DNA from 3 places in the Streptomyces sp. NPDC014764 genome. Region 2 is predicted to be linked to each of the others. Evidence: riboswitches for the same ligand, from Rfam matches in the RefSeq annotation. Region 2 holds a riboswitch; each other region holds the start of a gene.
The links. A riboswitch is a leader RNA that binds a small molecule or an ion and turns the genes downstream of it on or off. The one in region 2 is predicted to bind cyclic di-AMP.
Positions count from the first base shown of each region.

Region 1: linked by a shared signal. The riboswitch ahead of ACF1AG_RS21580 (transglycosylase family protein) and the one ahead of ACF1AG_RS19200 (C40 family peptidase) in region 2 are both predicted to bind cyclic di-AMP.
Region 3: linked by a shared signal. The riboswitch ahead of ACF1AG_RS30110 (M23 family metallopeptidase) and the one ahead of ACF1AG_RS19200 (C40 family peptidase) in region 2 are both predicted to bind cyclic di-AMP.

Region 1 covers NZ_JBIBXY010000008.1:136,572-139,833, reverse strand. Annotated here, with positions in the region: gene eno (phosphopyruvate hydratase) at 1-362, opposite strand, end outside; gene ACF1AG_RS21580 (transglycosylase family protein) at 631-1,332, opposite strand; cyclic di-AMP (ydaO/yuaA leader) riboswitch at 1,337-1,505, opposite strand; gene ACF1AG_RS21575 (transglycosylase family protein) at 1,725-2,669, opposite strand; gene ACF1AG_RS21570 (cytochrome P450) at 2,862-3,262, opposite strand, start outside.
Region 2 covers NZ_JBIBXY010000007.1:101,670-104,931, reverse strand. Annotated here, with positions in the region: gene ACF1AG_RS19210 (ATP-dependent Clp protease proteolytic subunit) at 60-665, shown strand; gene ACF1AG_RS19205 (hypothetical protein) at 673-978, shown strand; cyclic di-AMP (ydaO/yuaA leader) riboswitch at 1,313-1,522, shown strand; gene ACF1AG_RS19200 (C40 family peptidase) at 1,526-1,999, shown strand; gene ACF1AG_RS19195 (ATP-binding protein) at 2,180-2,668, opposite strand; gene ACF1AG_RS19190 (helix-turn-helix transcriptional regulator) at 2,881-3,262, shown strand, end outside.
Region 3 covers NZ_JBIBXY010000019.1:95,665-98,926, forward strand. Annotated here, with positions in the region: gene ACF1AG_RS30100 (dihydrofolate reductase family protein) at 1-830, shown strand, start outside; tRNA gene ACF1AG_RS30105 (tRNA-Met) at 895-968, shown strand; cyclic di-AMP (ydaO/yuaA leader) riboswitch at 1,296-1,453, shown strand; gene ACF1AG_RS30110 (M23 family metallopeptidase) at 1,466-2,485, shown strand; gene ACF1AG_RS30115 (PrsW family intramembrane metalloprotease) at 2,591-3,262, opposite strand, start outside.

The sequences.
Region 1 (3,262 bases), on a different contig from region 2:
GCGTGCGCGACGGCGAGCGAGACGCCGAGGATGGCGTTGGCGCCGAGCGAGCCCTTGTTGTCGGTGGCGTCCAGGTCGAACATCGCCTGGTCGATCAGGCGCTGCTCGGTGGCGTCGTAGCCGACGAGCTCCGGGCCGATCTGCTCGATGACGGCCAGCACGGCCTTCTCGACGCCCTTGCCCAGGTAACGGCCGGCGTCGCCGTCACGGAGTTCGACGGCCTCGAAGGCGCCGGTGGAGGCGCCGGACGGGACGGCGGCACGACCCGTGCTGCCGTCGTCGAGGCCGACCTCGACCTCGACCGTGGGATTGCCTCGGGAGTCCAGGATTTCCCGGGCTACGACGACGTCGATGGACGGCACGAGCATCTCCTTCTTGGGATGTGACGCGGGTGAGCGGGGCCGCGGGGGCCCTGCGGGTCCGAGCCTAACCGGCTCCGGGCGATCGGCCATCTCGCCGCCCGCCTCATGGACAGAACCGAGAGTAAATTGTTTCCGAGCGGAACAAAGCCCGTTGGGCAAACCGTGACCGTAATGCGTCCGGACATGACCCCGCCCCGGTGCGTACGGGGGAAGAAACGCACCGGGGCGGGGAGCCCGTGGGAACGGGGAGGGACCTGGCGGTCTGCCCTTACTTCAGGTGCAGCTGCTGGCCCGGGTAGATGAGGTCGGCGTCGTCGACGATGTCGTCGTTCAGCTCGAACAGCTTGGCCCAGCCGCCCTTGACGTCGTGCTCGGCGGCGATGGAGCTGAGGGTGTCGCCCTTGACGACCTTGTACTCGCCGTCACCCTTCTCGACCTTCTTGCCGGTCGGGGTGGTGACGGTCTTCTTCTCGGCCTTCTTCTCGGCCTTCGGCGCGGCCGGGCGCTCGGCGGAGCGGGAGGCCTTCTGCTCGCTCTCACGCGACTCGGCGGAGCCGGACTCCTGCGAGGAGCCCTCGGCGGAGCCGCCGTCGTAGGAGGCGTTGGACAGGCCGGTGCCGCAGACCGGCCAGGCGCCCTTGCCCTGGCCCGCGAGGACCTTCTCGGCGATCTCGATCTGCTGGGCCTTGGTGGCCTGGTCGGCGGTGGCGGCGTACTGGGTGCCGCCGTAGCCGGCCCAGGTGGAGGCGGAGAACTGCAGACCGCCGTAGTAGCCGTTGCCGGTGTTGATGGACCAGTTGCCGCCGGACTCGCACTGGGCGACGGCGTCCCACTCGGACGCGGTGGCCGCGGAGGCGGTGCCGGACGCCATCAGCGGGCCGGCGACGGCGGCGCCGGCGACACCGGCGATGGCGATGGCGCGAGTGGCCTTGGACGGACGACGGTGCTTGCCCTTGCCGGAAAACAGCATGGATGGATCCCCTCACCGACGCCTACGAGGTGAGCTGTCGGGTTCGGGCCGGTTGAGTTGCCCGGCCACGTCCCTCCCGGGACGCGGCTTCACCCCGAGCCGTACCGGACGTCAACCGTCCGGTCGCGGCACTTACCTGGGTCCCCCGCTCCTGCCTACGGCGCATGACGCGACGACTGTTCCCGTGCTGCCACTGGCAGGATTCGGCGTGGCGGCAGCCGGGGCCCGCGATGGCGAGCGGTCACGACCGTAAGCACGCGATCGGCGGAATATCAAAGATGATCAGGGCCTCTGAGACCTATCTCTCACAGTCCTTATTACGGACATTCAGCCCTTATCGCTCCGTCAACTGCCGCCGCTCCCGGGCGCCTTCGACCGCCCCTCTCCGGCCGCTATTCGGCGGTCCCACCGTCCACCAGAAGTCGCTGACCGGGCAGGATGAGGTTCGGGTCGTCGCCGATGACCCGCTGGTTCTCGACGTAGAGCGCCGTCCATCCGCCGGTCAGGGCAAGGGAGTCGGCGATGGAAGTCAGACTGTCGCCGTCCTGGACGGTGTAGCGGTCGTCGGCGATACCCGCGGGCGTGCCCGTGGGAGGTGAGGCGTGCCGGCCGGACGACGGGGTCCCGGCGCCGGCGGTCCCGCCCTCCTGCGCGCTGGGGCCGCGATGGCGGCCCGAGCCGTTGCTCTCGGACTCGGCGGCGGTCGAAGAACCGGCGCTCTGCCCGGACTTGTCCGACTCGTCACCTTCGGGGGTGGCGGAGGCGGACGGGGAGGCTCCAGGGTTCGCGTCACTCTTCGTCTCACGGGATGAATCGGATGAACCCGACCGGTCCGACGAGGAGGCGGAAGAGGAAGTATCACCTGTTTCCGGCGTACCGGACGGGGTGGTCGTCCCGCCGGTCCGGGTGTCGTCGTCGTCCGTGCCGGTCGGCACGCCCGGGTCGACGTCCGGGGACGCGGTGTCCTGGTTCAGCCCCGTGAGCAGGCCGCAGGCGCGCCACTTGCCGACACCCTGGTCGGCGAGGATTCTCTCGGCCACGGTGATCTGCTGGTTGCGGCTGGCCGCGTCGGCGCTGGGCGCGAACTCCAGGCCGCCGTGGTTCTCCCAGTCCTCCTGGGTCAACTGCAGGCCGCCGTAGTAGCCGTTACCGGTGTTCTGGCTCCAGGAGCCGCCGCTCTCGCACTCCGCGACCCGGTCCCAGGTCTCACCGTCCGCCGCACTGGCGGCGCCCGCCCCGAGGAGCGGGATCGCGATCGCGGATCCGGTCACCCCGGCGGCGACGAGCAGAGCCGGAGCCTGGCGGGGGCGACGGTGTCGGCCGTTCCCGGAGAGCATGCGGAAGCCTTTCACTCGGCAACAAAGACCGGTACGGGCGAGCAGAACCGTGCCGCGCGCCGTACTTGATGGGTGAACGTATAGGCAGTCGATCACTTGTCACAAGTTCATGCCGTGCAGATCACATGAAGATCACAGAGTTGAGCATGCCTCAGGTTTCCGCACACCGGCCCCCGGGCACGGACAGGAAGGTCAGGTCTGCCCTGAACGCGGAGGGGAGAATTCCACCGGAAGCGTGCGGAGTCCCCGCATGATGAGGCCGCCGCGCCAGCGCAGTTCGGCCGGATCGGCGGCGAGCCGGAGGTCCGGAAGGCGCGTCAGAAGCGTGGCGAGCGCGGTCTGTCCCTCCAGGCGCGCGAGCGGGGCGCCCAGGCAGTAGTGGATGCCGTGCCCGTACCCCAGGTGCTGGTTGTCGCGCCGGCCCAGGTCCAGGGTGTCCGGGTCGGCGAACCGCTCCGGGTCCCGGTCGGCCGCGGCCAGCACGACGAGCACCGGGTCGCCGGTCTCGATCCGCTGCCCGCCGATGACGACCGGCTCCGTGGCGAACCGCCAGGTCGCCATCTCCACCGGGCCGTCGTGGCGCAGCAGTTCCT
Region 2 (3,262 bases):
CATCATAACGTCACGTACATCCTGTACATTTTTTACAGACAACGAGACAGGAGGGCACCATGACGCGACCGCCCGTCCGCCCCTCGGGGCACCGGACCTCCGACCCGTACGACCGGCTGCTGGAGGAGCGGATCGTCGTCCTGGGCACGCGGATCGACGAGACCGCGGTGAACGACGTGACGGCCCGGCTCATGCACCTCGAGCACCACGCCCCGAACCGCGACATCTCGCTGTACGTGAACTCCTCCGGCGGCCCCTTCCACGCCATGTCCGCGTTGTACGACGTCCTGACGTACGTCACCTGTGACGTCGAGACGGTCTGCCTGGGCCGCGCGGAGGGGACGGCGGTGCTGCTGCTGGCCGCCGGCACGCCGGGGAAGCGGTACGTCCTGCCCGGCTCCCGGCTGGTGCTCCGTCAGCCCGCCCTTCACGAGCCGGTGGAGGGCAGCGCGAGCGACCTGGCGGTCCGGGCCGACGAGCTGGCCCGGATCAGGGTGCGTACGGAGGAGATGCTGGCCCGGCACACCGGCCGGCCCGTGGACCGGGTGCGGGCCGACCTGGAGCGGGACCTCGTCCTGGACGCGCAGGCCGCCGTGGACCACGGCATCGCCGACCGGATCGTGCCGCACCACCGCAGTGCCCGTACGGCGACCGGCGGGAGGTGAGCAGACGATGCTGCCCGAACTGCCGCCGCTGCCCGCGCTGACCCGGGCGGAGGCCGAGCTGATCGACCGTTACCTGGAGGTCGTCGACCTGCTCGGCCGGGTCAACCCGGCCCAGGGCGGCGACACCTATCGGAGCCTGCGCGCGGCCCAGGCGCTGGTGGGCAAGGCGGTCGCGCTGCGCGACGCGCTGACCCTGATGCACCGGCGTGGCGAGAGCGAGCTGCACGCCGCGACCCTGGCACGCGCCCTGCGGGTGCTGGACGGCGAGCGGCGCACGGCCAGGGTCACGCTGCCGCCGCAGACGGGGCGTTGACGTGAGCGGGCCCGGCGCGAAGGGCCCGCTCGACGGCACACCCCGCGACGAGTTGAAACGGACCGAACGGCTTACCCCCGTCCGGCGTAGACGAACCTCCTTTTTTCATGCCGTCGAACTTGCGCACCCGCGCCCGCCGAGGGGCGGAATTGACCGTCCCACCCCTGGTCCTGGCCTCACACGCCCTCTTGACGGCGACTCGAACGGACAGCTGTCCACCCGAACGGGTGAGTGGTGAGTAACAACACAAACCACCCGTTCCGTTGGGAAATCGCTCGCGCCATGGGTCAAGATCCCTGACTGACGACAAGACCCCGCCGCCGCGGCGGGGCGATCCGGGCGGACGCCGAGTCCTGCCGCCGCACGGATGACCGGTCGACAGGAGTGGATCGGCAGGAGTGGAGGACCCAAGCACGACGGGTCGCCGGTACGCGCACAGTGCGCGTCCCGAGCAGCCCTTGGGGTGAAGCCGCGTCAGCGGCCGGGCTACTTCGCCAGCCCGAATCCGACAGGTCATCCTTCACAGGCGGCTGACGAAGGGTTGCGCATGAGTGCGCTCAATCGTGTCCCGTCTCTCATGGCCCGGGCCGGCACGGCCTCGGCCCTCACCCTCGCCGCCGTCGGCGGCTCGATCGTGGTACCAGGAGCGGCCGGGGAGGCCGCCGCGGCGACCGTGGGCAGCAAGGCCCTGAAGGTCGCGGCGTCCAAGAAGGGGGCGCCGTACGCGTGGGGGGCGACCGGACCGAACCGGTTCGACTGCTCGGGCCTGACGCTGTACTCGTTCAAGAAGGCGGGGAAGAAGCTCCCCCGCACGGCCGCGCAGCAGTACAACAAGACGCGCCACATCTCCAAGAGCAGCCGTAAGGCCGGGGACCTGGTCTTCTTCCACTCGGGCAACTACGTGTACCACGTCGGTATCTACGCCGGGAAGAACAAGATCTGGCACGCCCCGAAGACCGGCGACGTGGTGCGGCTGCAGAAGATCTGGACCAACAGCGTCTGGTACGGCCGCGTGAAGTGACGGGCGGGGGCGGTGGCGCCCGCGGGAGCGCCGCTGCCGGGCCGCGACCGGCCATGCGGGCCCTGGCCCGCGTGGCGTCCCGCAGGGGCCCGGCGGGGTCGCCCTCAGGACGACGACCGCCCCGGGCCCCGCACGCCGTCCGTCACGGCCTCCGACGCCCGTACGGACCGTGACGCGACGTCACGGCTCCTGCTGCGACGCTACGGCGACCGTCTCCGCGGGCTGGGCGGTGACGGGCCGGACGGTGGCGGCGCCGGGCCACGGGAGTTCGACGGCGACCGTCTTGCCTCCCTCACGGGTGGGCCGGATTCTCAGCCGGCCGCCGCACTCCGCGGTGAGCCAGCGGATGATGACCAGACCGCGCCCGTTGTCCTGCTGGACCGCCGCGGGAAGCCGCTTGGGGAACCGCGGGTGGCCGTCCGTCACCCCGATGTGCACCCGCTCGTCGCGGACCAGGACGACGTCCACCGTGAACGTGGGCGACTGGCCGAAGGTGTGCTGCACCGCGTTGGTCGCCAGCTCGGAGACGATCAGCCGGACGGTGTCGCAGAGTTCGGCGTCCGGTGGCAGCCCCCATTCCGCCAGCGCACCGGCCACATGGGCCCGCGCGGCGGAGACCGAGGCTGGATCGCTCGGCAGAGTGACGGATGCTTCCAGGTGATCTGCCATGGCGACGTCGTCCCTTTCCCACGGGACCGCAGTCCGACACGGAGCGGCTGGTTCGAGTACGGTCCCGCACTGGTGCTTCGTCGCCAGACTGCCATCACCGCAGGGTGCCGCGCGGCGATCCACCAAGATATGCATATATCTGTCGCTCAAAGCGGTGAACTCTGCGACGGGAGACCGTATCCGGGCGGCCCGGAAGGAGTAAGGAGAGGCCCATGCAGCACGGTCCCGCGGTGCGCCGCAGGAAACTGGGCGCCGAACTGCGCGCGCTGCGCACCGCGGCCGGACTCACGAGCGGCGACGCGGCCCGGCTGGCGGGCTGGCACCAGTCGAAGGTGAGCCGGATCGAGACGGGCACGAGCGGCACGAAACCGGCCGACGTACGGTTACTCCTCGACGTCTACGGCGTGGACGACCCGCAGTTGCGGGAGTTGCTGCTGGTGCTGTCGGGCACCGGCGACGGCGACGGACGGCACCACTGGTGGCACGCGTACCGTGGTGTACTGCCCCCGACGTACCGGGACTTCATCAGTCTGGAGTCGCAGGCCGGCGCGATGCGCACCCTGGAGACCACGGTGGTCCCGGGACTGCTGCAGA
Region 3 (3,262 bases), on a different contig from region 2:
GCGGCGAGAAGGTCCTGTACACCACCGGCAAGGGCGCCGAACGGGCCCGAGCCCTGGGCATCGCCGCCGACGTCGTGCCGCTCGGCGACGTGCTGGACTGGCGGCGGCTGCTGGAGCACCTGCACGACGTGCGCGGGGTACGGCGGCTGATGGTGGAGGGCGGCGGGCAGATCCACACCCAGCTGATGACCGAGGGCCTCGCCGACGAGCTCCAACTCGTCCTCGCCCCGTTGTTCGTCGGCGACCCGGACGCCCCCCGCCTGTTCGGCCCCGGTCCCTACCAGGGCGGCCGGCTGCGCCTTGTCGAGACCCGCCCCGTCGGCGACGTCGTCCTGATGCGCTACGAGCCCACCGCGCCGGGCACCGGCGCGCTGCCGTCCGCCGCCGACCGCCACTGGCTCGCCCTCGCCTGCGACCTGGCCGGACAGTGTCCGCCCTCCGGGACCGCGTTCAGCGTCGGTGCGGTCGTGGTCGCCGCCGACGGCACCGAGCTGGCGCGGGGCCACTCCCGGGAGGGTGACGACCCGGTGGTGCACGCGGAGGAGGCCGCGCTCGCCAAGGCCGACCCCACCGACCCGCGGCTGGCCGGCGCCACCGTCTACTCCAGCCTGGAGCCGTGCGCCCGCCGCGCGTCCCGTCCTGCGCCCTGCGCGCGGCTGATCCTGGACGCGGGGGTGCGCCGGGTGGTTACGGCCTGGCGGGAGCCGGACACCTTCGTGACGGACGCCGACGGCAGCGCCGTACTGGCGGACGGGGGCGCCACGGTGCTGGTGCTGCCGGAGTTCGAGCAGCGTGCGAAGGCGCCGAACGCGCACCTGCTGGGCGGCTGATCGCGCCCGCCGGGGAAGCGATGTGCACCGGACCCCGTGGATGCCGTACACTCGTGTTTACCGACGCGGGGTGGAGCAGCTCGGTAGCTCGCTGGGCTCATAACCCAGAGGTCGCAGGTTCAAATCCTGTCCCCGCTACTGAAGGCCGAGGGCCGGAATCCGAAAGGGTTCCGGCCCTCGGTGTTTCTCCATGGCGGTGCTCGTCGCCCTCCTCTTCACGCGCCCTCCACCCCGCCTTTCACGCACAGTGAGCGAACGGCGTCGCAGCGCATAACAACTGACGAACCGTCAGGTTCGGCCGGTCGTCCGAGGCGCGGTCAACTCGCCCGTTTTCGCCCGCTCGTGGCGCTTAAGTCCACGCGAAAACCGTTAACGATCAAGAGGAACGGCTTGGAATCCGGCCCCCGCGTCTATTAACGTTCGATAACGCAGCGCGGTCGTCCCAGCCGTCACAGAAGTCGGCTCCGTGCGCATGCGCCGAATCCCGCAAGGGAACCGGGGAACCACCACCATGGGGTGAATCGGGCGGATACCGCCGTGGAAACACGGTTCGTATACGCGCGTAGGAGACCTTCCCGCTCCGAACCCGTCAGCTAACCCGGTAGGCGAAGACGGAAGGAAAGGAGCGCGCCCACGTGGCGTCCAACCCGCCTGCCCCCGAGGCCCCGTTCAAGCCGAACGACACCTTCGCGTACGGCGCCCCCGGCGTCGAAGAGGGCCCCTTCGAGGAGTGGAACCCCACCGCGGAGTCCGTGCGGCCCGTGCGTGGCCGGCACCGCGTCGCCAAGCAGCGCGGAGGCGGACTCGCCCGCAGCTCCACCGTCCTCGGCGTCGGCGTCATAGCCGCTGTCGGCGCCGGCGGCATGGCCAGCGCCCAGACCGGCAAGCCGCCCGTCTCCATCTCCATGCCCGACCTTCCCAACGTGGGTTCCCTCATCTCCGACGAGGAAACGCCCAAGGGATCCAGCACCCCCCTCAGCGACATCGGCAGGATGGCCGCCGCCGACACCGGCGCCGAGGAGGGCGCCGACGCCGGTGAGGCGCTGCGCGCCCGCATCATGGCCCAGGTCGAGCAGCAGCAGGGCCAGGCGCAGAGCAAGGCGCAGGCCGCCGCCCTCGCCGCCGCCGAGAAGGAGGCCGCCGAGGCCGCCGCCAAGGCCGAGAAGGAGGCCAAGGAGAAGGCCGAGGCCGCCAAGAAGAAGGCGGAGGAGGAGGCCGCGAAGAAGGCCGAGGCCGAGCGCCTCGCCGAGCTGGCCAAGCAGTACGCGCTCCCGACCTCCTCGTACACCATCACCTCGACCTTCGGTCAGGCGGGCGCCTACTGGTCCTCCGGCTACCACACCGGCCTCGACTTCGCCGCGCCCACCGGCACCCTGATCAAGGCGGTCCACACCGGCACGATCACCTCCGCCGGCTGGGACGGCTCGTACGGCTACAAGACCGTGCTCACGCTCGACGACGGCACCGAGGTCTGGTACGCCCACCAGTCGTCGATCAACGTCAGCGTCGGCCAGAAGGTCGCCACCGGCGACGTGATCGGCCGTGTCGGCGCGACCGGCAACGTGACCGGCGCCCACCTCCACCTCGAGGTTCACACCGGCTCCGGCAGTGTCGACCCGGCCGCCTGGCTGGCCGGCAAGGGCCTCAGCATCTGAGCCACCACGGAGGCCGGCTCCCGGCCTCCGACGCCGTGAACGCCGGCAGCCCCGACGACGACCCCCCGACGTCAGGGCTGCCGGTTCCGCATGTCCGAGGCCTTTTCAGCGCCGGTAGGGGTTCTCCCCGTACGCCGGATACGTCGGCTGCCCCTGCGGCGGCCACACCGCCGGGACGGGCCCGTACGCCCAACCCGCGCCGTACGGCAGCCGGGGCGCCGTGAGCCGGGCCGCGTGCTCCAGCGCCGGACGGGCCGCCGCGCGCCGGTGCCACAGCTCCAGGAGCAGCTCCCGCTCCCGCGTCACGAAGTCCGCCCCCGCCTTCCCCGCACGGCCCCGGTGGCGCAGGAACGCCAGCTGCGTCGCGTACGCCTCGTACTGGGCGACCGCCCGCGCGGCCGGTCTGCCGCCGTGCTCGCGGGCGAACTTCCGGGCGAGGCGCCGGGCCCGCATCGAGCCCAGCGCGAACGGCTCCGACGGGCGCAGCCAGCCCGCCACCGCGTACGCGGGCAGCTCCGCGCGCACGGTCCGCAGCTCCCGCTGCCGTGTCCACACCACCAGCCAGGTCAGCAGCCCGAAGGTCGGCATCATGAACGCCCCGTACACCGCGATGAAGCCGAACTGGCCGAGCGTGGCGGAGCCGTTCCACAGGGCGTGCATGCCCATGGCGAGGAGCAGCCCGGCGAGGGGCAGGAGGACGCGCCGCACCCGCTGGCGGTCGGCGGCCAGCGCGGCCGCGCCGAACCCGATGCCGGTGAGCACGGTGAACAGGGGATG